Regions from separate parts of the Streptomyces sp. NPDC006134 genome, predicted to be linked through region 2. Evidence: riboswitches for the same ligand, from Rfam matches in the RefSeq annotation. Region 2 holds a riboswitch; each other region holds the start of a gene.
What was found. A riboswitch is a leader RNA that binds a small molecule or an ion and turns the genes downstream of it on or off. The one in region 2 is predicted to bind cyclic di-AMP.
Positions count from the first base shown of each region.

Region 1: linked by a shared signal. The riboswitch ahead of ABZ340_RS31600 (M23 family metallopeptidase) and the one ahead of ABZ340_RS12835 (C40 family peptidase) in region 2 are both predicted to bind cyclic di-AMP.
Region 3: linked by a shared signal. The riboswitch ahead of ABZ340_RS05555 (peptidoglycan DD-metalloendopeptidase family protein) and the one ahead of ABZ340_RS12835 (C40 family peptidase) in region 2 are both predicted to bind cyclic di-AMP.

Region 1 covers NZ_JBEXTV010000068.1:20,210-27,745, reverse strand. Annotated here, with positions in the region: gene ABZ340_RS31620 (dihydrofolate reductase family protein) at 1-628, shown strand, start outside; gene ABZ340_RS31615 (alginate lyase family protein) at 724-1,974, shown strand; tRNA gene ABZ340_RS31610 (tRNA-Met) at 2,062-2,135, shown strand; gene ABZ340_RS31605 (PP2C family protein-serine/threonine phosphatase) at 2,636-3,688, shown strand; cyclic di-AMP (ydaO/yuaA leader) riboswitch at 3,945-4,102, shown strand; gene ABZ340_RS31600 (M23 family metallopeptidase) at 4,115-5,164, shown strand; gene ABZ340_RS31595 (aldo/keto reductase) at 5,284-6,228, shown strand; gene ABZ340_RS31590 (PrsW family intramembrane metalloprotease) at 6,289-7,536, opposite strand, start outside.
Region 2 covers NZ_JBEXTV010000015.1:128,631-136,166, forward strand. Annotated here, with positions in the region: gene ABZ340_RS12800 (adenosylmethionine--8-amino-7-oxononanoate transaminase) at 1-202, opposite strand, end outside; gene bioB (biotin synthase BioB) at 195-1,463, opposite strand; gene ABZ340_RS12810 (8-amino-7-oxononanoate synthase) at 1,618-2,745, shown strand; gene ABZ340_RS12815 (DUF397 domain-containing protein) at 2,852-3,076, opposite strand; gene ABZ340_RS12820 (helix-turn-helix transcriptional regulator) at 3,086-3,949, opposite strand; gene ABZ340_RS12825 (ATP-binding protein) at 4,162-4,626, shown strand; gene ABZ340_RS12830 (DUF6328 family protein) at 4,605-5,207, opposite strand; gene ABZ340_RS12835 (C40 family peptidase) at 5,574-6,047, opposite strand; cyclic di-AMP (ydaO/yuaA leader) riboswitch at 6,051-6,254, opposite strand; gene ABZ340_RS12840 (hypothetical protein) at 6,602-6,907, opposite strand; gene ABZ340_RS12845 (ATP-dependent Clp protease proteolytic subunit) at 6,915-7,536, opposite strand, start outside.
Region 3 covers NZ_JBEXTV010000006.1:80-7,615, reverse strand. Annotated here, with positions in the region: gene ABZ340_RS05560 (SGNH/GDSL hydrolase family protein) at 1-667, opposite strand, end outside; gene ABZ340_RS05555 (peptidoglycan DD-metalloendopeptidase family protein) at 892-1,845, opposite strand; cyclic di-AMP (ydaO/yuaA leader) riboswitch at 1,850-2,007, opposite strand; gene ABZ340_RS05550 (tyrosine-protein phosphatase) at 2,508-3,305, shown strand; gene ABZ340_RS05545 (DUF6126 family protein) at 3,324-3,443, opposite strand; gene ABZ340_RS05540 (XRE family transcriptional regulator) at 3,440-4,087, opposite strand; gene ABZ340_RS05535 (aspartate aminotransferase family protein) at 4,167-5,552, opposite strand; gene dxs (1-deoxy-D-xylulose-5-phosphate synthase) at 5,553-7,457, opposite strand; partial or broken gene ABZ340_RS05525 (4-hydroxy-3-methylbut-2-en-1-yl diphosphate synthase) at 7,484-7,536, opposite strand, start outside.

The DNA.
Region 1 (7,536 bases), on a different contig from region 2:
CGCCGACGAACTCCAGCTGGTGCTGGCGCCGCTGATCGTCGGCGACCCGGAGGCGCCCCGGCTGTTCGGGCCCGGCACCTATCCGGGCGGGCGGATGCGGCTGGTGGAGACGCGGCGGATCGGGGACGTCGTCCTCACGCGGTACCGGCCGACGGCCCCCGGAGCGGGCGGGGAGGTGTCGGCCGCCGACCGGCACTGGCTCGGGCTCGCCTGCGAACTGGCGGCGCAGTGCCCGCCCTCCCGGACCGCGTTCAGCGTGGGGGCGGTGGTGGTCGCCGCCGACGGCACCGAACTCGCCCGCGGGTACTCCCGGGAGGGCGGGGACCCGGTGGTGCACGCGGAGGAGGCGGCCCTCGCCAAGACCGACCCGGCCGACCCGCGGCTGGCGACCGCCACGGTGTACAGCAGCCTGGAACCCTGCGCCCGCCGCGCCTCCCGGCCCGCCCCCTGCGCCCGGCTCATCCTCGACGCGGGGGTGCGGCGCGTGGTGACGGCCTGGCGCGAGCCCGACACCTTCGTGCCCGGGGCCGACGGCAGCGGGGTGCTCGCCGCCCAGGGCGCCGCCGTCGTCGTCCTCCCCGAGTTCGAGGAGCGGGCCAAGGCGCCCAACCGGCATCTGACCGATTGACCGATTGACCGATGGACCGGCCGGCCGGTTCCGGGTACGCGGCCGTTCGGCCCAACCGGACCTGCGGGCCGGGCCCCCGCGGAGGCACGCTGCCAGTGACCCGGGCGACGGACGACGCGGAGGTGGCGATGAGGTCGGTGCGCAGGCGGGCGGTGGCCTGGGTGGCCGCGACCCTGGTGGCGGGGCTCGTCACCGCGTGCGGCCAGGAGACGGGCGGCCGGTCCGCGGTGCGGGCGCTGCCCGCCGACGTGGAGTTCACCCACCCCGGCGTCCTGGTCGGCAAGGCCCAGCTGGACACCGTACGGAAGAACGCCACCGCCGGGCGGCAGCCCTGGCTCACCGCGTACCTGGCGATGCGGGACAGCGCGTACGGGTCGTACAAGTACCGGGCCCGGCCGCAGGAGACCGTCTCCTGCCCGTCCGGCGGCAAGGCCGGCCGCGGCTGCGCCGAGGAGCGCGAGGACGCCATCGCCGCCTACACCCAGGCCCTGCTCTTCGGCGTCACCGGAAAGCGGCAGCACGCCGTCAAGGCCCGGGAGATCATGGACGCCTGGTCGGCGCGGCTCACCCGGCACACCGGGGGCGACGCCGGGCTCCAGGCCGGATGGACCGGGTCCACCTGGGCACGGGCCGCGGAACTGGTGCGGCACACGCCCGGTGCGGGGTGGCCCGAGGACCGGGTGCGGCGGTTCGAGGAGATGCTGCGCGGCGCACACCTGCCCCACCTGACGAGGAAAGCGCCCGACCTCGACGGCCACCGGGACCTCGTCATGACCGACGGGGCCCTCTCCGTCGCCGTCTTCCTCGACGACCACAAGACCTTCAACCACGCGCTCCAGCGCTTCCGGGAACGGGTGCCCGCCTACTTCTACCTGGAGAAGGACGGCAAGCTGCCGCTCACCCCGGCGGGCAGCACCATCGGCACCCCGCAGCGGCTGGCGGCGTACTGGCACCGGCAGACGACGTACAAGGACGGCGTGACCCAGGAGACCTGCCGCGACTTCGCCCACGTCGGCCACGCGCTCGCCGCCACCGCCCACATCGCCGAGACCGCCTGGCACCAGGGCGTCGACCTGTACAAGGAGACGGAGGACCGGCTGAAGGCCGCCCTCGCCCTGCACGCCCGCCACCAGCTGGGGGAGCCCGCGCCCGCCTGGCTGTGCGGCGGCAAGGTCGAGGCGGACATGGGGCCCGACCTGGAGGTCCTCCTCAACCACCTGGAGAACCGGCGCGGCATCTCCGTCCCCGCCGCGCACCGGCTCGCCGTGACGACGCGGCCGGCCGGCACCGACGACCTCTTCGTCTCGTGGGAGACCCTGACCCACGCGGACAACCCCGGAGAGTGAAAAGCCCAGGTGGGGAGGGGTGCCGGGGGGCGCCGGAAACCCGTGTGCGGGCGGTCCCGGAAATGGGGTACTCTTGAGACACAACGACGCGGGGTGGAGCAGCTCGGTAGCTCGCTGGGCTCATAACCCAGAGGTCGCAGGTTCAAATCCTGTCCCCGCTACTGAAGGCCGACGGCCGGAATCCGACAGGGTTCCGGCCGTCGGTGCGTTTGCGGACCGATCGTTCCCCCGTCTCTCTTCCGTTTCCCTCGTACGGTCATCCGGTCGGCCCTCCCGGCTCGCTCCCCGCCCCCGCGCCGGGAACCCTGGACGGGCGGGGCAGGTGGACGACGGCGCGGACACGAGCTGCGGGACCGGTGGGAGACGGAGACGAGTGGTGCGGCCTGGTGACGTGGACGAGGGGCCGCACGGCGGTGCCGCTCCCGGGCCGGGTGCCGGTGCCACTCCCGATGCCGGTCTCGGTTCCGGTGTCAGTTCCGGCTCCGGTGTCAGTTCCGGCTCCGGTCTCGGTTCCGGTGTCGGTTCCGGCTCCGGTGTCAGTTCCGGCTCCGGTCTCGGTTCCGGTGTCGGTTCCGGCTCCGGTGTCGGTTCCGGTGTCGATTCCGGTTCCGGTTCCGTGCCGTCGGGTGGCGGTGGGGGGCGGGCGGGCTCCCGTCTCCAGGTGTTCGTACGGCTGCTCCCCGCGCTGCTCCTCGTCATCGGCGTGCTGTACGACTGCCTCACCCCCCGCTCCTTCACCGCGGCCCCCCTCTTCACCGCCGCGCCCCTGGTCGCCGCCCCGCTCTTCTCCCGGCGCGGCACCCTGCTCACCGGGCTCGCCTCCGTCGCCGCCGTGCTCGGAATTCACCTGGGGTTCGGTGTCCTGGCGCGGATCGACGCGCTCACCGAACTGGTCACCGTGGTGACGGTCGCCGCGCTCGCCGTGCTCATCAACGGCCTCGTCCGGCGCACCGGCGAGCGCCTCGCCTCCGCCCGCGAGATCGCCGAGGCGGCGCAGCGGGCGGTGCTGCCCGAACCCGCCGAACGGATCGGCGGGTTCGAGATCGCGGCCTGCTACGAGGCGGCGCAGGCGGACGCGTTCATCGGCGGTGACCTGTACGCCGTGCAGGACAGTCCGCGCGGTGTCCGGCTCGTCGTCGGAGACGTGCGCGGCAAGGGCATGGGCGCGGTCGCGGCCGTCGCCGTGGTGATCGGGGCGTTCCGGGAGGCCGCCGAGCAGGAGGCCACGCTGGAGGCGGTCGCCCAGCGGCTGGAGCGGGCGCTGGCCCGCGAGGGCACCCGGCGCGAGGGACTCGACGCCTTCGAGGGGTTCACCACCGCCGTCCTCGCCGAACTCCCGCACGGCGACGGGATCGTCCGCATCGTCAACCGGGGGCATCCGCCGCCCCTGCTGCTGTACGCCGACGGCACCCTGCGCCCGCTGCCGCCCGCCCGGGAGTCCGCGCTGCCGCTCGGCATGGGCGAACTCGGCGTCTGGCCCGACCGCGCCGACGAGACCGTCTTCCCCAGCGGTGCCACGCTGCTCTTCTACACCGACGGTCTGTCCGAGGCCCGCGACGCCCACGGCGTGTTCTACGACCCGGCCGTCCGGCTCGCCGGCCGTACCTTCCGCCACCCCGCCGACCTGCTGGCGGCGCTCGCCGACGACGTGCGCCGGCACTCCGGAGGCGGCATGGCCGACGACATGGCGCTGCTCGCCGTACGGCGTTCCTGACTCCGCGCCCGATCGCCGTCACGGATGGTGACGGGGTGGCCGCCCTCCGCATAACAACTGACACACCGTCAGGTTGCGTGTGGGGCGAGGGGGGTGGCTGAGGGGAGGTCAACTCGCCGGAAATGCGGTGGTCATGGCCTGTTCGTCCCCCCGGAAATCGTTAATGATCAAGCGGAACGGCTTGGAATACGCGCCTCGCGTCTATTAACGTTCGATAACGCAGCGCGGTCGTCCCAGCCGTCACAGGAGACGGCTCCGCGCGCACGCGCCGAATCCCGTCAGGGAACCGGGGAACCACCACCTTGGGGTGAATCGGGCGTATGCCGCCGTGGAGACACGGCACGTATACGCGCGTAGGAGACCTTCCTGCTCCGAACCCGTCAGCTAACCCGGTAGGCGGAGAAGGAAGGAAAGGAGCGCGCCCACGTGGCGTCCAACCGGCCTGCCCCCGAGGCCCCGTTCATGCCGAGCCGGCATGACACCGTCCCCTTCGGCCACGGCGGCCCCCTTCCCGGTGAGGGCCCCGGCGAGGGTCCCTTCGAGGAGTGGAACCCCACCGCGGAGTCCGTCCGTCCCGTGCGCGGCCGGCACCGTGTCGCCAAGCAGCGCGGTGGATTCGCCCGCAGCTCCACCGTCCTCGGCGTCGGTGTCATCGCCGCCGTCGGCGCGGGCGGCATGGCCAGCGCGCAGTCCGGCAAGTCGCCGGTGTCGATCACCATGCCCGACCTGCCGTCCGTGGGCTCGCTCATCGCGGACGAGGAGGAGGAGCCCGCGGCGACCACTCCGGCCGCCCCGCTCAGCGGCATCGGCACGGCCTCCGCCGGCACCGAGCAGGGCACCGCCGACGCCGGTGAGGCACTGCGGGCCCGGATCATGGCGCAGGCCGAGCAGCAGCAGGAACAGGCCGAGAGCAAGGCCGTCGCCGACGCCGTCGCCGCCGCTGAGAAGGAGGCCGCTCAGGCCGCCGCCGCGGCGGAGAAGGAAGCCGAGGCCAAGGCCGCCGCCGAGAAGGCGAAGGCCGAGGAGGAGGCCAGGAAGAAGGCCGAGGCCGAGCGGCTCGCCGCGCTCGCCCGCCAGTACGCGCTGCCGACCTCCTCGTACACCCTCACCTCCACCTTCGGGCAGGCCGGCCCGTACTGGTCCTCCGGTCACCACACCGGCCTCGACTTCGCCGCCCCCACGGGCACGCTGATCAAGGCCGTGCACAGCGGCACGATCACCTCGGCCGGCTGGGACGGCTCCTACGGCTACAAGACGGTGCTCACCCTCGACGACGGCACGGAGATCTGGTACGCCCACCAGTCCTCCATCAGCGTCAGCGTCGGCCAGAAGGTCTCCACCGGGGACGTGATCGGGCGCGTCGGCGCCACCGGCAACGTCACGGGCGCGCACCTGCACCTGGAGGTGCACCCCGAGGGGTCCGCCTCCGGCGTGGACCCGGCGGCCTGGCTACGGAGCAAGGGGCTCACTCTCTGAGGACGGGGCGGGGGACCGGTCGGGCCGGGTTCGCTCGGCCCGGTGAGTCCGCGGAAGGTGAGTCCGCGGAAGGTGAGTCCGCGGAATAGGTGGCCTTGCCATCTATGTTGCAGAAGGGCATGACTTCTCTTCGCAAGCTCGGCTCCTCCGACCTCGAGGTCTTCCCGCTCGCCCTCGGCGGCAACGTCTTCGGCTGGACCGCCGACGAGGCGGCCTCCTTCGCCGTCCTCGACGCCTACACGGCCGCCGGCGGCAACTTCGTCGACACCGCCGACGCCTACTCCGCGTGGGCCGACGGCAACAGCGGCGGCGAGTCCGAGACCCTCATCGGCAAGTGGCTCAAGGCCCGCGGCAACCGCGCGGACGTCGTCATCGCCACCAAGGTCAGCCAGCACCCCGAGTACCCGGGCCTGTCCGCGGCCAACATCAAGGCCGCCGCCGACGCCTCCCTGCGCCGCCTGGGCACCGACCACATCGACCTCTACTACACCCACTTCGACCAGCCCGAGGTGCCGGTGGAGGAGATCATCGGCGCCCTCGACGAGCTGGTGAAGGCGGGCAAGGTGCGGCACATCGCCGCCTCCAACATCTCCGCCGAGCGGCTGCGGGCCTCCCTGGACTTCTCCGAGCGGGAGGGACTCGCCCGGTACGTGGCGCTCCAGCCCCACTACAACCTCGTCTCGCGCGACACCTACGAGGGTGAGCTCCGGGACACGGCCCAGCGGGCGGGGCTCGCCGCCGTCCCGTACTACGCCCTCGCCTCCGGGTTCCTCACCGGCAAGTACCGGCCCGGCGCCGCCGTCGACAGCCCGCGGGCGGGCAAGGCCGCGCAGTACCTCCAGACCGAGCGCGGGCAGCGGGTCCTGGCCGCCCTCGACGAGATCGCCCAGGCCCACGACGCGCCGATGGCCACGGTCGCCCTGGCCTGGCTCGCCGCCCAGCCGACGGTGGCCGCGCCGATCGCGTCCGCCCGGACCGTGGAGCAGCTTCCGGCGCTGCTGGGGGTGGCGGAGCTGACCCTGACGGAGGCGGAGCTCGGCAGGCTGACGGAGGCGTCCGCCTGACGGCGCGGGCGGCCGGGCGGCCGGGGCGGGGGCGGGAGCGCCTGGGGGCCGTCCGTCCGCCTACGTGCGGTACGGGTTGTACTGCGGGTGGGGCTGCGGATGCGGGTAGGGCTGTGGAGGTGACTGGTACGGGGCCGGTGCGGTGTGCGGCGGCCGGTACGGAGACATCGGGCCGTACGGCGTCCAGGGGGCCGGCGGCATCATGACCGGGGGCGGGGGCGCGGTGACCCGTGCCGCGTACTCCAGCGCCGGGCGGGCCACCCCGTGGCGGCTCCACAGCTCCCGCAGCAGCTCCCCTTCCCGAACGGTGAAGTCGGCGCCCGCCCGGCCGTGGCGGCCCCGGTGGCGCAGGAACGCCAGCGAGGTCGCGTACGCCTCGTACTGCGCGACCGCCCGCGCCGCCGCCTTCCCGGCGTGGTGCCGGGCGTACTCCCGGGCGATGCGGCGCGCCCGCATCGAGCCCAGCGCGAACGGTTCGGCCGGGGTCAGCCAGCCGGTCGCGACATAGGGCGGCAGTTCGGTCCGCACCGTCCTCAGCTCGCGCTGCCGCGTCCAGATCACCAGCCACGTCAGCAGGCCGAACGCCGGCACCATGAACGCCGCGTACACCGCGAAGAAGCCGTAGTCGCCGAGAGCGGCCGAGCCGTTCCACAGGGCGTGCACGCCCATCGCGAGCAGCAGGCCGGCCGGTGGGAGCAGCGCGCGGCGGACCCGGCGGCGCTCCCCGGACAGCGCGGCGATGCCGAAGCCGATGCCGGTGAGCACGGTGAACAGCGGGTGCGCGAACGGCGACATCACGATGCGCACGAAGAAGGTCGCCGCCGTGACGGAGGCGATGCCGGTGTCGCCGGTGAGCTGGTCGGTGCCGAAGGCGGTGCCCAGGTAGAGGATGTTCTCGGTGAACGCGAAGCCGGTGGCGGTGACACCGGCTATGACGACACCGTCCACGATCCCCGTGAAGTCCCGTCTGCGGAAGAGGAAGACCAGCAGGACGGCGGCGGCCTTCGCGGACTCCTCGACGACCGGGGCTATGACGGTGGCGCCGAGGGTGTCGGCGCCGTCCGGGTCGGCGGTCGCGGTCGCTATCCACCGGGTCGCGAAGCTGTTGGCGACGATCGCGATGAGCGCGGCGGCGCAGGCGCCCCAGGCGAAGGCGAACACCAGGTTGCGCCAAGGGCCGGGTTCGACGCGGTCCAGCCAGCGGAACGCGGCGATCAGCAGGGGGACCGGGAGGACGGCGAGACCGAGGCCGACCAGGAACCCCTGCGTGCCGGTCTCCTCGCGGACCAGGGCCAGGATGACGAGGCC
Region 2 (7,536 bases):
CGGGGTGGTTGTAGCCGTGGACGGCCGACCACCACGACGACATGCCGTCCACCAGCTCGCCCGACCCGTCGGCGAGCTTCAGCCGCACCCCGCTCGCCGACTCCACGACGAGCGGGGCCTCGCGGCCGGGCATGGGGCCGTACGGATGCCAGACGTGCCGCCGGTCCAGCTCCAGCAGCTCGGGCACGCTCGGCTCAGGCATTGGGCGCCAGGTCCGTTCCGGCGCCCCGGCGGCGTACGGCGACCAGGTCGGTGCGGGGTTCACCGGCCCCCGGCACGGAACCGCGGACGCCACCGCCTTCGTGCGTGCCGCACCCGCCACCACCGCCGCCGCCCTCGTGCGATCCGCACCCGCCGGTGGAACCGCCTCCGTGCGATCCGCACCCGCCGGTGGAACCGCCTCCGTGCGATCCGCACCCGTCCGCGGAACCGCCTCCGTGCGCCCCGCACCCGCCGCCCGCCCGATGCTCCGGCAGCGTCGCCTGCCCGGTGCCCTCCACCTCGAACCCGGCGTCCGCGATCATCTCCAGGTCGGCCTTGCCCGCCTGGCCCTCGCTGGTGAGGTAGTCGCCGAGGAAGATCGAGTTGGCCAGGTGCAGGGCGAGCGGCTGCAGCGTGCGCAGGTGCACCTCGCGCCCGCCCGCGATGCGCACCTCGACGTCCGGGCAGACGAACCGCACCATCGCCAGGATGCGCAGGCAGCGCTGCGGGGTGAGGTTCCACTCCTTGGCCAGCGGCGTTCCCTCGAACGGGATGAGGAAGTTGACCGGAACCGAGTCCGGGTCCAGCTCACGCAGGGCGAAGACGACGTCGACCAGGTCCTCGTCGCTCTCGCCCATGCCCGCGATCAGCCCGGAGCAGGCGGACAGCCCGGCCGCGTGCGCCTTGCGCACGGTGTCCACCCGGTCGGCGTAGGTGTGCGTGGTGGTGATGTCCCCGTACGTCGCCTCGGACGTGTTCAGGTTGTGGTTGTAGGCGTCCGCGCCCGCCTCGCGCAGCCGCTCCGCCTGGCCCTCGGAGAGCAGACCGAGGCAGGCACACACCTCGACGCCCTCGTTCGCGTCCTTGATGGCCTTGATGGTCTCGGAGACCCGGTCCACGTCCCGGTCGGTGGGACCGCGCCCGCTGGCCACCAGGCACACCCGCTTGGCGCCCCCGGCCACGCCCGCGGCGGCGGCCTCGGAGGCCTCGCCGGGCTTGAGCCAGGTGTACTTCAGGATGCCGGCCTGCGAGCCGAGCCGCTGGGAGCAGTAGGAGCAGTCCTCCGGGCACAGGCCGGACTTGAGGTTGACGAGGTAGTTGAGTTTCACCCGCCGCCCGAACCAGTGCCGGCGCACCCGGCCGGCCGCGGCCACCACGTCGAGCAGGTCGTCGTCGGAGGTGGCGAGGACGGCCAGCGCCTCCTCGCGCGTCGGCGTCTCGCGCCGAAGTCCCTTGTCCACCAGCGTCTTCAGCAGATCCATGGGAGCCGATCCTGTCCTACTCGGCCGCCCCTGGCCACGGAGACTCCTTACAACTTCGGCGATTCACCGTGTGGGTATCACCACACCTCGGGCGGCGGCCCCGGCCGCTAATGTCTGTGCACTGCCTACAAAACCCCGCACCACCGGAGGACCCATGGCGTTCGGCTGGATCGACGAGCAGGCCGGGCTGCGCCGCCGCGCCGGGCTCGTCCGGAGCCTGCGGCCCCGCCCGGCCGGCACCCCGCTCCTCGATCTGGCGGGCAACGACTACCTGGGCCTGGCCCGGCACCCCGAGGTCGTCGAGGGAGCCGCCCGGGCCGCGCGGGTCTGGGGCGGCGGCGCGACCGGCTCCCGGCTCGTCACCGGCACCACCGAGCTGCACACGGAGCTCGAACGCGAACTGGCCGCCTTCTGCGGCGCCGAGGCGGCCCTCGTCTTCTCCTCCGGCTACACGGCCAACCTCGCCGCCGTCACCGCGCTGGCACCGCACGGCTCGCTGATCGTCTCCGACGCCGGCAACCACGCCTCGCTGATCGACGGCTGCCGGCTGGCCCGCGGCACCACCCAGGTCGTGGCACACGCCGACCCGGACGCGGTGCGCAAGGCGCTCCAGATGCACGACGGGCCCGCCGTCGCGGTCTCCGACACGGTGTTCTCGGTCGACGGCGACGCCGCCCCGCTGGCCCGCCTCGCCGAGGCGTGCCGGGAGTACGGCGCCGGGCTGGTCCTCGACGACGCGCACGGCCTCGGCGTACTCGGCGACGGCGGGCGCGGCGCCCCGCACGCGGCGGGGCTCGCGGGCGCCGGCGACGTCGTCGTGACGGTCACGCTCTCCAAGGCGCTCGGCAGCCAGGGGGGAGCCGTGCTCGGCCCCGCCCGGGTGATCGACCACCTGGTCAACGCGGCCCGGACGTTCATCTTCGACACGGGGCTCGCCCCCGCGGCGGCCGGCGCGGCCCTGGCGGCCCTCGGGCTGCTGCGCCGTGAGCCCTGGCGGGCGGAGCGGGCCCGTGCGGTGGCGGGCGAACTGCACGCGCGGCTGACCGCCGCGGGCCTGACGGCGGTGCGTCCGGACGCCGCGGTGGTCTCCGTGCGCGCGCCCTCGGCCGAGGACGCCGTGCGGTGGGCGGCCGAGTGCCGGGCGGCGGGCCTGGCCGTGGGGTGTTTCCGTCCTCCCTCCGTGCCCGACGGCGTCTCACGGCTCAGACTGACCGCCCGTGCGGACCTGACCGGGGAACAGCTCCGGCACGCCGTGCGGGTGATCTGCCGGACGCGGCCGTGAGCCGGCGGGGCACGGCCGCGTGCCGCACGCTGCCCGGCGGGTCAGCCGGGCGTGACGGGACCGGACGGAAGCGGGCGCACCGGCCCCGGGCGCACCGGTTTGGGGTTCACCGGAGCCCGGAGAGGAAGTCCGCCCAGCTCCCCGGGGAGAAGAGCAGCGCGGGCCCGGCCGGGTCCTTGGAGTCGCGTACGGCGAGCAGTCCGGCCCAGGGGCCGGCGGCCGGCCGGGCGGTCTCGACGCAGTTGTTCGCGCCCGTGCTGTAGCTGCTGCGCAGCCACCGCACACCGGGCAGCCGGGTGCTGGAAGGGACGGTGCGAGGCAGTGCGGACATGGTGCCTCCTTACGCGCCGGCCGCTGTCGCGGCGATGAAATCCAACGAGTCCTCGGGCGAAAGGGCGTGGATCCCAAGGGCGTTGAAGGCCTCGGAGTAGGCCTCCAGGTCTTCTTTCCGTTCCAGATAGAGGCTACTCGTCAAGTGGTCGAGAACGACCACATCCAGATCAGAAGTGCTCGAAAATGAGAAGATTACGAAAGAGCCGGTGACACCGATGTGCGCCCCGGCGCCGAACGGCAGGACCTGGAGGCGTACGTGAGGCAGCCGTGCCGCCTCCACCAGCCGCTCCAGCTGCCGGGCCATCACGCCGGGGCCGCCCACCTCCCGGCGCAGCACCGCCTCGTCCAGCACGGCGCGCAGTTCCAGCGGCGGATCCCTGCGCAGCACGTCCTGCCGGGCCAGCCGCACCTCCACCAGCGCGTCCAGCCGCTCCTCCGGCACTCCGTCCACCGCGGCCCGCGTCACCGCCCGGGCGTACTCCGGCGTCTGCAGCAGCCCGGGGACGACGGTGGTCTCCAGCGTGCGCATCGCGCTCGCCTGGGACTCCAGGCTGATGAAGTCCCGGTACGTCGGCGGCAGCACTCCGCGATAGGCGTGCCACCAGTGGTGGTGCCGGCCGGTGCCGCGGCCGGAACCCGCCAGGACGAGGAGCAGGTCCCGCAGCTGGGGATCGGCCACGCCGTAGGCGTCCAGGAGTAACCGCACATCGGCCGGTTTGGCACCGCTCGTTCCGGTCTCGATCCGGCTCACCTTGGACTGGTGCCAGCCCACGAGCCGGGCGGCCTCACCACTGGTGAGCCCTGCCGAGGTGCGCAACGCGCGCAGTTCGGCGCCCAGCTTCCGGCGGCGGACCGCAGGACCGTGCTGCATGGGCCTCTCCTTACTCCTTCCGGGCCGCCCGAATACGGTCTGTCGTCGCAGAGTTCACCGCATCGAGCGACAGATATATGCATATCCCGGTGGATCGCCGCCCTTCACCGGCGGGTGATGGCAGTCTGGCGACGAAGCACCAGTCCGGGACCGTACTCGAACCATCCGGCTCCGTGCCGGGCTGCGGTCCCGTGGGAAGGGACGACGTCGCCATGGCAGATCATCTGGAAGCCTCCGTCACTCTGCCGAGCGATCCCGCCTCGGTCTCCGCCGCCCGGACCTACGTGGTCGGCACCCTGGCGGAGTGGGGACTGCCGGCGGGCACGGAGGTGTCCGACACCATCCGGCTCATCGTCTCCGAACTGGCCACCAACGCGGTGCAGCACACCTTCGGACTGTCGCCCACCTTCACGGTCGCCCTCGCACTCGACCGCGAGGAACGTCTGTGCGTCGGCGTCACCGACAGCCACCCCCGGTTCCCCAAGCGGCTGCCCGCCGCCGTGCAGCAGGACAACGGCCGCGGCATGGTGATCATCCGCTGGCTGGCCGCCGAGTGCGGCGGCAGGCTGAGGATCCGGCCGACCCGCGAGGGCGGCAAGACCGTCTCCATCGAACTGCCCTGGAGGGAACCGGCCGAGCCGGTCACGGCCGCCCCTCAGCAGGAGCAGCGGCGCTGAACCGGCGCGTCCGGCCGGACGCGCCGCACCGACGGCACCCGGCGCGATGCCCCTCCCCGGCCCCGTGCCGCCGGCGGACCGTCCGCGGACTCCCGCTCACCGGACGCCTTCGCCCGCTGGACCAGCCGGGGGAGCAGCCCCCACAGGCCGAGGCACACGAGCAGGGTCGCCGCGCCCGCGGCGACGCCACCGGCCCGGCCGGCCGTCACGTCCACCACGAGCAGCACCGAGCCGGTGAACGCGAGCACCAGCACACCGAGGCCGAGGGCGGCCGGCTGCGAGGAGACCTGCGCGATGCGCGGCTTGGCGCCCTTGCGGAAGAGCGAACGGTGCAGCGCGGCCGGTGCCGTGAACAGCGCGGCGGCGAGGACGGCGAGCAGCAGCGTGGTGACGTACGTGGCCCGCTGCACGGCGTCGAGATCCGGGAAGCGCGAGGTGAACGCCAGGGACAGCAGGAAGGCGAAGAGGATCTGGCCCCCGGTCTGGGTGACCCGCGGCTCCTGGAGCAACTCGGCGAAGCTGCGGTCGGCGCGCTCCAGCGGCGTCTCGTTGCGCGCGGTGCAGGGGCGGTGGTCGGCCATGGCGTGACGGGTATCCATCGGAGGGCGTGCCACGCGTGAGGGCCCGGACTTCGAGCGCGTCGTCACCCGTAACGGCGTCCGGAGGGCGTGTCACGTGGGGAGGCCCGTCCGAGCCCCCTTCCGGCCGTCTCACACGGCCCGGGGGCGGGCGCCGGGCCGGCAGCAGCCGGCCCCGGCCTCCCGAGGGCGGCGTCGCGGTCGGCGCGGCCTGCCGGAGGGAAGCCGCAGGGGTGGCGCGCGCCTGCCGGAGGGATGCTGCGGGGGTGGCGCGCGCCTGCCGGAGGGATGCTGCGGGGGTGGCGCGCGCCTGCCGGAGGGATGCTCCGGGGGTGGCGGCGAGTCGGGTCGCCACCACCCCGCGCCATGTCACTTGACCCGGCCGTACCAGACGCTCTTGGACCAGATCTTCTGGAGCCTCACCACGTCGCCGGTCTTCGGGGCGTGCCAGATCCTGCCCTTCCCGGCGTAGATCCCGACGTGGTACACGTTCCGGCCCGAGTGGAAGAAGACCAGGTCTCCGGCCCTGCGGTTCTTGGCGGAGATGTGGCGGGTCTTGTTGTACTGCTGGGCGGCGGTGCGCGGCAGTTTCTTGCCGGCCTTCTTGAACGAGTACTGCGTCAGCCCGGAGCAGTCGAACCGGTACGGCCCGGTGGCACCGTACTTGTACGGTGCACCCTTCTTGGAGGCCGCGATCTGGAGGGCCTTCGTGGCCGGGGCCGCGGCGGCGGCCTCGGAGGCGACGCCGGGGACCACGATCGAACCGCCGACGGCGGCGATGGTGAGAGCCGAGGCCGTACCGGCCCGGACCATGAGGGACGGGACACGATTGAGCGCAGTCATGCGCAACCCTTCGTCAGCCGCCTGTGAAGGATGACCTGTCGGATTCGGGCTGACAAAGTTGCCCGGCCGCGTGGTGCGGCTTCACCCCAAGGGCTGCTCGGCCCGGCCATGGCGTGACCGTTCCGGCGACCCGTCGTGCTTGGGTCCTCCACTCCTGCCGATCCACTTTCTGTCGACCGGTCATCCGGGCGGCGGCAGGACTCGGCGTCCGCCCGGACCGCCCCGCCGCGGTGGCGGGGGCTTGTCGTCAGACAGGGATCTTGGCGCACCGAAGTCCGAAAATCCCAACGGAACCGGGGATTTGTGTTGTTACTCACCACTCACCCGTTCGGGTGGACACCCCTGTGTTCGAGCTTCCGTCGAGGGTGCCGCCGAGCTCCGGACCAGCGGCGGAATCAGTTATTCCGCACCGGGGTGCAGCGGAAGGCGCAACCGGCATACGCCTGATACAGCAGGAATTTCTCCACCGAAAGGGGGTACGCCGTTCGGCGCCTTCCGGGCCCGGCCCGGGCCCCGCGCGACGCGTGGGGGAGCCCGGGCCGGGTGCCGGTGTGTCAACTGCCGGAGGCGGGCGGCAGCGTGACGCGGGCGGTGCGCCGCTCGCCGTCCAGGAGGCGCAGCGCGCGGGCCAGGGTGGCGGTGTGCAGCTCGCTCTCGCCCCGCTGGTGCATCAGCGTCAGCGCGTCGCGCAGGGCGGCCGCCCGGCCGACCAGGGCCTGGGCGGCCCGCAGTCCGCGGTAGGTGTCCCCGTGGCGCGCCGGGTTGACGCGGCCGAGCAGGTCGGCCACGTCGAGGTAACGGTCGATCAGCTCGGCCTCGGCGCGCGTCAGGGCGGGCAGGGGCGGGAGTTCGGGAAGCACGTCCGCCTCACTCCCCGCCGGGTGCGGGCCGCGCGCCCTTGCGGCCGGAGACGATCCGGTCCACCAGGCCGTACGCCAGCGCCTCCCGCGCGTCGAGGATCTTGTCCCGCTCCATGTCCGCGCTCACCTGGGCGCGGGTGCGGCCGGTGTGCCGCACGAGCATCTCCTCCAGGAGGGAACGGACGCGCGTCAACTCGTCGGCCTGGACGGCCAGGTCGTCGGCCTGCCCCCGGACCGGCTCGGCGAGGGCCGGCTGGCGGATCACCATGCGCGCGCCCGGCAGCACGGAGCGCTTGCCCGGCGTGCCCGCGGCCAGCAGGGCCACCGCCGGGGACCCGGCCTGGCCCAGGCAGGTCGTCTCCACGTCACAGCCGACGTACTGCATCGTGTCGTAGATCGCCGCCATGGCTTCGAAGGAGCCGCCGGGAGAGTTGATGTAGAGCGCGATGTCCCGGTCGGGTGCCTGGTGCTCCAGGTACATGAACTGGGCGACCACGTCGTTGGCCGCCACCTCGTCGATCGGTGTCCCGAGAAAGACGATCCGCTCCTCCAGCAGCTTCGCGTACGGATCCGTCGTCCGCTGCCCGGAGCTCGTCCGTTCGGTGAACTCGGGCAGGACGTGGCGGGCG
Region 3 (7,536 bases), on a different contig from region 2:
CGCGGGCCCACTGGACGTCGTCCCGCCGGACGTCGAGGGTGCCGCGCGGCGGCAGCGGCGGCCAGGGCTGTTCGGGGTCCGCGGGCACCGGGAGGCCGAGCACCTGGCCGGCGCGCAGGGCCACGCGCGTGTGCCCCTCGGGCGACAGGTGCAGCCGGTCGGCGTCCCAGGCCCGGCGGTCCTGCACGCTGCGCAGCGACCACAGGTCGAGCACCGGGCAGCCGTACCGGTCGGCGATGGCCCGCACGTGCCCGTTGTAGGTGGCGATCTTGCCGCGCAGGTGTTTGAGCAGGGGCACCCCGCGGGTGTCGAAGCCGGTCGTCACCATCACGGTGCCGGCCGCGGCACTCAGCGCGGCGACCGCCCGCTCGAACCGTTCGGCCACCTCGTCCGGGTCGGTGCCGGGGCGGATGATGTCGTTGCCGCCCGCGCAGAACGAGACCAGATCCGGCGCCAGCTCGACGGCACGGGGCACCTGGTCCGCCACGATCTGGTCGAGCAGTTTGCCGCGCACGGCGAGGTTCGTGTAGGTGAAGTCGCCTTCGGGCCGGCGGTCGGCGAGGAGTACGGCGAACCGGTCGGCCCAGCCGACGAACTTCCCGTCGGGTCCGGGGTCGCCGACGCCCTCGGTGAAGCTGTCCCCCACCGCCACGTACGACCCGATCACTGATCTGCTGTCACTCTTCGAATCGTCTGCCACATCGGCCCATCATTCACCTTGGAATGTGACCTACGCGACCGTAGGAAGGGGTTGACGGACGGTGAGATAAGCCACTCCTAAAGTGTTCGCCAATTCCGGAATACGGCGGCACCGCCGCGAGTGCCGGACAACGCCGAAGGCCGGCCCCGGGGTTCGGGGCCGGCCTTCGGTGTGCGCGAGGGGCGCGGGCGTCAGACGGAGACGCCGTGCGAGCGCAGGTAGGCGATCGGGTCCACGTCGGAGCCGTAGTCCGGCGTGGTGCGGATCTCGAAGTGCAGGTGCGGGCCGGTCACGTTGCCGGTCGCGCCCGACAGGCCGATCTGCTGGCCGGCGGTGACGCTCTGGCCGGCGGAGACGGAGATCGAGGACAGGTGGGCGTACTGGGCGTAGTGGCCGTCGGTGAGCTTGATGACGACCTGGTTGCCGTACGCGCCGCCCCAGCCGGCGGAGACGACGGTGCCCGCGCCCACGGCCTTCAGGGAGGTGCCGGTCGGGACGACGAAGTCCGTGCCGGTGTGGTAGCCGCTGGACCACATGCTGCCCGACTGGTGGTACGGCGTGCCGACGGTGCCGCCCGGTACGGGGGACACGAAACCGCTGGAGGCGGTCGCGGTGCCGGCGGACTGGGCGGTCGCCTCATCGGAGGAGGACTGCTTCGCGGGGGCGTCCGACGACGGCTTCTGCGACGGCGTGGCCGGCTTCGACGGCGCGGCGGCCTTCGCGGAGGAGGCCGCCGAGGAGGAGGACTTGGCGGCGCCCGCCTCGGCCTTGCCGCCGATGACGAGCTTCAGGCCGGGGTGGATGAGCGACGGGTCGGCGCCGACGGCCTCGCGGTTGTCGGCGTAGAGCTTCTTCCAGCCGCCGCTGACGTTCTGCTCGTCGGCGATCTTCGACAGGTAGTCACCGCTCTTCACGGTGTACGTCCGCGCGTCCGAGTTCTTCCCGGCGCTCTTTCCGGCGGCGTTGTCCCGGGCCGCCGGAAGGGACTGAACGGCCTTTTCGGAAACCGGCTGCGCAGGAGCGGCGTGAGCGCCTGCGGCCCCCATGAGCGGGAGGGCGAGCGCCGCGCCACCGGTTCCGGCGAAGGCGATGGTACGGGCGAAAAGCTGGGCCTTGGGCCGGCGATGCTTACCCTTCGCGGGCATGACGAATTCCTCTCCGGCGCCTGCGAGGTGAGCTGTCGGGTGCGGGCTGGAGATGCCCGGCCGCACGGGGGTGCGGCTTTACCCCAAGCCTTTCCGGAGACCGGAACAGGCGGTTGTACCTGTGGGTCCCCCGCTCCTGCCGTGTACGGGTGGTGGGTGAGTGCGGCTCCGGTCGGCGGCAGGATTCGGCGTCCGTCCGGATCGGTGGTGAACGTAAGCGACCAGGACGCACAGGGACAAGCAAGAGATTGCCGGGGCAGGCGTTTCACCTGATCCTTTTCGGGAAAATGACGTCACTCTGCGTCGATTCCGAGAGGGCCGCATGACGCAAAAGCCCTTGAAGAGCGTGCGAATTACGTGAGCATGACGGGCGACGCACGGTCACGGATATGACGCTCCTCACGCGTCGGCCCCTCAGATTCTTTTATTCCGGAGCGAGTTGTAAGGATTGTGGCGATCCGGGCATCTCAAGCAAAATTCTCAATACAGACACAAGCTCCTAATTCCTCCCTTCGTCGGGGGTGGTGCGCCCCGGCGGCAAGGGCGCGCGGGCGCCCCCGTCATGCCTGTGGACAACTCATTGCCCCAGGCAAGGGATGCCGTATCGTCGGGAGGGTGCCCGCCGCACGCAGCGCCGGTGGGACGGACTGGGAGGAGCCCTCGTGACGCAGCAGGTCCCGTCGACCGAACCCGAGCTGACCGGAGTGCGCAACTTCCGCGACGTGGGCGGACTGCCGACGGTGGACGGGCGCCGGGTGCGGTACGGAGTGCTCTTCCGCAGCGGCCACCTCGCGCACGCGACCGAGGACGACGCCGCGTTCCTCTCCTCCCTGGGCCTGCACACGATCTTCGACTTCCGCAACGCGGCCGACCAGAAGCTGGAGGGCCCGGACGTCGCGCTGCCCGGCGTGCGCAACGTGAACCTGCCGCTGTCCGACCCGGCCGACGGCGCCGAGTTCTGGAAGATGGTCCGCGACGGCGGCCTCGACCAGCTGCGCGAGATCCTCGCGGACGGCAAGGGCGCGCAGCGGATGATCGACTCGTACCGCATGATCATCAAGGAGCGCACGGCGGAGCACTCCCGGGTGCTGCACGCGCTCGCCGAGGACAGCGTCCCCGCCCTCATGCACTGCGCGGCCGGCAAGGACCGCGCGGGCCTGTCGGTGGCGGTGACGCTGCTCGCCCTCGGCGTCGAGCGCGAGGCGATCGTGGAGGACTACCTGAAGTCGAACGCCAAGCACCGCCGCTACAAGGTGCGCCGCAGCGGCACGTCGGCCTCCGCCTACTCCCCCGAGGTCATGGACCTGCTCAGCCCGCTGTTCGACGCGCGCGCCGAGTACCTGGCGGCCGCCTTCGACACGATCGAGGAGACGTGGGGCGGCGTGGACGCCTACCTGGCGCAGGGGCTGGAGCTCGCCCCGCAGACCCGGGAGCGGCTGCGCGAGCGCCTGCTCGACTGAGGCCGGCGACGGCCGCCGCTACTTGGCGCCGGCCTCGAACAGCAGGTAGATGAAGGCCGCGAAGACGTGTCCGACGGCGATGTAGACGATGAGCCGTATCCACAGGGCGCGCGGGAACTTCTCTTCCATGTCTCTCATGGCGTTCCTTCGGGGTCCGGGCCCAGGCACAGGGTGGCCGTGGGGCTCTGCAGCAGGGTGTGGACGAACAGCAGCTCGACCCCGTCGGCGTCCTGGGCGGCGATCCGGTGCGGGGTCAGCGAGTCGAAATGGGCACTGTCGCCGGGGCCGAGCCGGTGCGTGGCGTCCCCGAGGCACAGCCGCAGCCGCCCGCCGAGGACGTACAGCCACTCCTCGCCCGGGTGCACGCGCACGATGTCGCCCTGGGAGCCGTGGGGCACGTGGACGCGCAGGGCCTGCATGCCGCGGCCGGGCGCACCGGCCTGCCAGTACGTCCAGCCGCCCGCGGCCGTCGGTTCCATGGCGGCGGCGCGGACCACGGCGTCCCGGTCCGCGACCGTCTCGCCGAGCAGCTCGGAGACGGTTGTGGCGTAGATCCGGGCGAGGGCGAGCAGCATCGGCAGGGAGGGCTGGCGCTGCCCGGTCTCCAGGCGGGACAGATGGGCGGGCGACAGCCCGGCGGCGCGGGCCGCGGCCTCCAGGGTGAGGCCGGCGCGCCGCCGCAGGGCGCGCAACTGCGGCGCGACGGCGGCCACCGGTTCGGCAGGACCGGGCGGCCCGGACGGCCCGGACGGCCTGGTCGGCCCGGACGCGGGGAAGCTCATGCCTCCATTGAGCCGGAGCCTTGCCCAGAAGACAATTTCTTTGCCTGTGAGGCAAGGCGCCGCTCGGGTCCGTCCGGCCTCAGCGGTTCGCCACCGCCTGCTTGACCAGCGTCTTCCCGAAGTCCCACAGCAGACCGCCGCCCTCGTGGGCGTCGTCCATGACCTCGGTGAAGGCGTCGACGAACCGGTCCACCTCCCGCTCACCGATGATCAGCGGCGGAATCAGTTTGATCACCTCCAGGTGGTCGCCGGAGACCTGGGTGAGGATCCGGTGCCGTTGCAGCAGCGGGACGACCACCATCTGCGCGAACAGGCCCTTGCGGGCGGCCTGCAGCATGGTCCAGCGGCTGCGCAGCTTCAGCGACCTGGGCCGGCCGAACTCGATGCCGATCATCAGGCCCCGGCCGCGGACCTCGGCGAGCAGCTCGTACTTGTCCACGAGGGCGGCGAGCCGGGACCTGAGCAGCTCCCCGGTGGCGGCGGCGTTGGCGACGATCCGCTCGTCGTCCATGACGGACAGCACGGCGAGCCCGGCCGCCATGGCCTGCGCGTTGGACCCGAAGCTCGCCGAGTGGACCAGCACCCGGTCCATCGACGAGTAGACCTTCTTGAAGATCCAGTCCTTGCCGAGCGTGGCGCCCACCGGCACATAGCCGCCGGACAGCGCCTTGGCCACGCACACCAGGTCCGGTTCGACGCCGTCCTCGTGCTGGTAGGCGTAGAAGCGGCCGGTGCGGCCCAGGCCCGTCTGCACCTCGTCGGCGATGAGCAGCGCCTTGTGCCGGTGCAGCAGTTCCTGCGCGGCGCGCAGCCAGCCGGGCGGGGCCTCGTACACGCCCTTGCCCTGGACCGGCTCGACGATCAGGGCGGCGACGTCGCCCTTCCTCAGCTCCCTCTCCAGCGCGTCGAGGTCGCCGAGCGGGACGGCCGTGTCGGGCAGCAGCGGGGCGAAGCCGTCACGGAAACCGGACTCGCCGTTGACGGACAGGGAGCCGGTGGTCAGGCCGTGGAAGGCGTGCTCGCAGTACAGCACCCTCGGCTTCCCGGTCGCGTACCGGGCGAACTTCAGCGCGCCCTCGACGGCCTCCGTACCGCTGTTGCCGAAGAACACGCGGTCCAGGTGCGGGCTGTACGACAGCAGCTTCTCGGCCAGCAGTCCGGGCAGCGGCTGGCAGTCGAAGCGGGTGAGGTCGGCGAGGGAGGCGTCGAGGACGTCGTGCAGCGCCTTGCGGACGACGGGGTGGTGGCGGCCCAGGCCCATCACCCCGAACCCGGCGAGCATGTCCAGGTAGTCGTTGCCGTCCGCGTCCCAGAAGTACGCGCCCTGCGCGCGCTCGTAGACCTTGTCGAAGCCGATGGTGTGCAGCATGCGCGGGAGCTGGTGGTTCAGGTACCTCGTGTGCAGCTCGTAGCGCTCGGCCCCGCGCTCGGCCAAAAGCGCGCCGAGGTCGAACTCCGTGGTCATTCAGTTCTCTCCTTGAACGGGCGGGACGGTCCGCTGGTCCTGTGCGGCCAGGCTCGCGCCGATCCGCCCGGCCACCTCGACGGGCGTGAGACCGATGTCGGCGAGCACCTCGGCGCGCTTGGCGTGCGCCAGGAACTGCTCCGGGACGCCGAACCGCCGTACCGGTACGTCGACGTCGGCGTCGCCCAGCGCCAGCGCCACCGCCGAACCGACGCCGGCCGCGCGGCTGTTGTCCTCCACGACGGCGACCAGCCGGTGCCGGGCGGCCAGGGGCGGCAGCGCCGGGTCGACGGGTTTGACCCAGCGCGGGTCGACGACGGTGCACCCGATGCCGCGGGCCTCCAGCAGTCCGGCGGCCTTCAGGCAGACCGGCGCCATCACGCCGACGGCCACGAGCAGCACCTCGGGCCGGTCTGCCGCGTGCAGGACGTCCAGTCCGCCGATCCGGTCCAGCGCGGGGATCTCCGGCCCGGCGGATTCCTTCGGGAAGCGCAGCAGGGTGGGTGCGTCGTCGACGGCGACGGCCTCGCGCAGCTGGGCGCGCAGCTGGCCGGCGTCGCGGGGCGCGGCGATGCGCAGTCCGGGGACGACCTGGAGGACCGACAGGTCCCACATGCCGTTGTGCGAGGGACCGTCGGTGCCGGTGACACCGGCCCGGTCCAGCACGAAGGTCACGCCGCACCGGTGCAGCGCCACGTCCATCAGGAGTTGGTCGAAGGCTCGGTTGAGGAAGGTGGCGTAGACGGCGACGACGGGGTGCAGGCCGCCGGTGGCCAGTCCGGCGGCGGAGACGGCCGCGTGCTGCTCGGCGATGCCGACGTCCCAGACCCGGTCGGGGAACCGCTCGGCGAAGGCGCCCAGGCCCACCGGGTGCAGCATGGCTGCCGTGATCGCCACCACGTCCTCGCGTTCCTCGCCGATCCGCACCATCTCCTCGCCGAACACCGAGGTCCACGACGGCCCGCCGGAGGGGGTGAGCGGCTCGCAGGTGCGCGGGTCCATCACGCCGACGGTGTGGAAGTGGTCCTCCTCGTGGGCGAGGGCGGGTTCGTAGCCGCGGCCCTTCTCGGTCAGGCAGTGGACCAGCACCGGCCCGTGGAAGCGTTTCGCGCACCGCAGTGCCGACTCGACGGCGCCGATGTCGTGGCCGTCGACCGGGCCGACGTACTTCAGGCCCAGGTCCTCGAACAGGCCCTGCGGCGCGAAGGCGTCCTTGAACCCCTTCTTCGCGCCGTGCAGGGCCTCGTAGACGGTGGTGCCGACGACGGGGGTGCGCCGGAGCACGTCCTTGCCCCAGGCCAGCACCTTCTCGTAGCCGTCGGTGGTGCGCAGGGCGGCCAGGTGGTGGGCGAGGCCGCCGACGGTCGGCGCGTAGGAGCGCTCGTTGTCGTTGACGACGATGATCAGCGGCCGGTCCCGGGCCGCGGCGATGTTGTTCAGCGCCTCCCAGGCCATGCCGCCGGTCAGCGCGCCGTCGCCGACGACGGCGACGACGTGGCCGCCCTCCCCCCGCACCCGGCGTGCCTTGGCGAGGCCGTCGGCCCAGCCGAGGGCGGTGGAGGCGTGGCTGTTCTCGACGACGTCGTGCTCGGACTCCTCCCGCGACGGATAGCCGGACAGGCCGCCCTTGCCGCGCAGCTTGGAGAAGTCCTGGCGCCCGGTCAGGAGTTTGTGGACGTAGCTCTGGTGGCCGGTGTCCCACAGGATGCGGTCGACCGGTGAGTCGAAGACCCGGTGCAGGGCGACGGTGAGCTCCACCACCCCCAGGTTGGGTCCGAGGTGACCGCCGGTCCTGGCGACCGCCTGCACCAGGAACGCGCGTATCTCGCCGGACAGTTCACCGAGTTCCGCCTCGGACAGCGCCTTCAGGTCGTGTGGTCCCCGGATGCTCTCCAGGATCGTCACGCTCGGCCCCCTTCGGTCCGTGCCGGTCAGCTCACGGTGACGGCCGGCTCCCCCGGCCCGGCACCGTCCTTCTCCATCT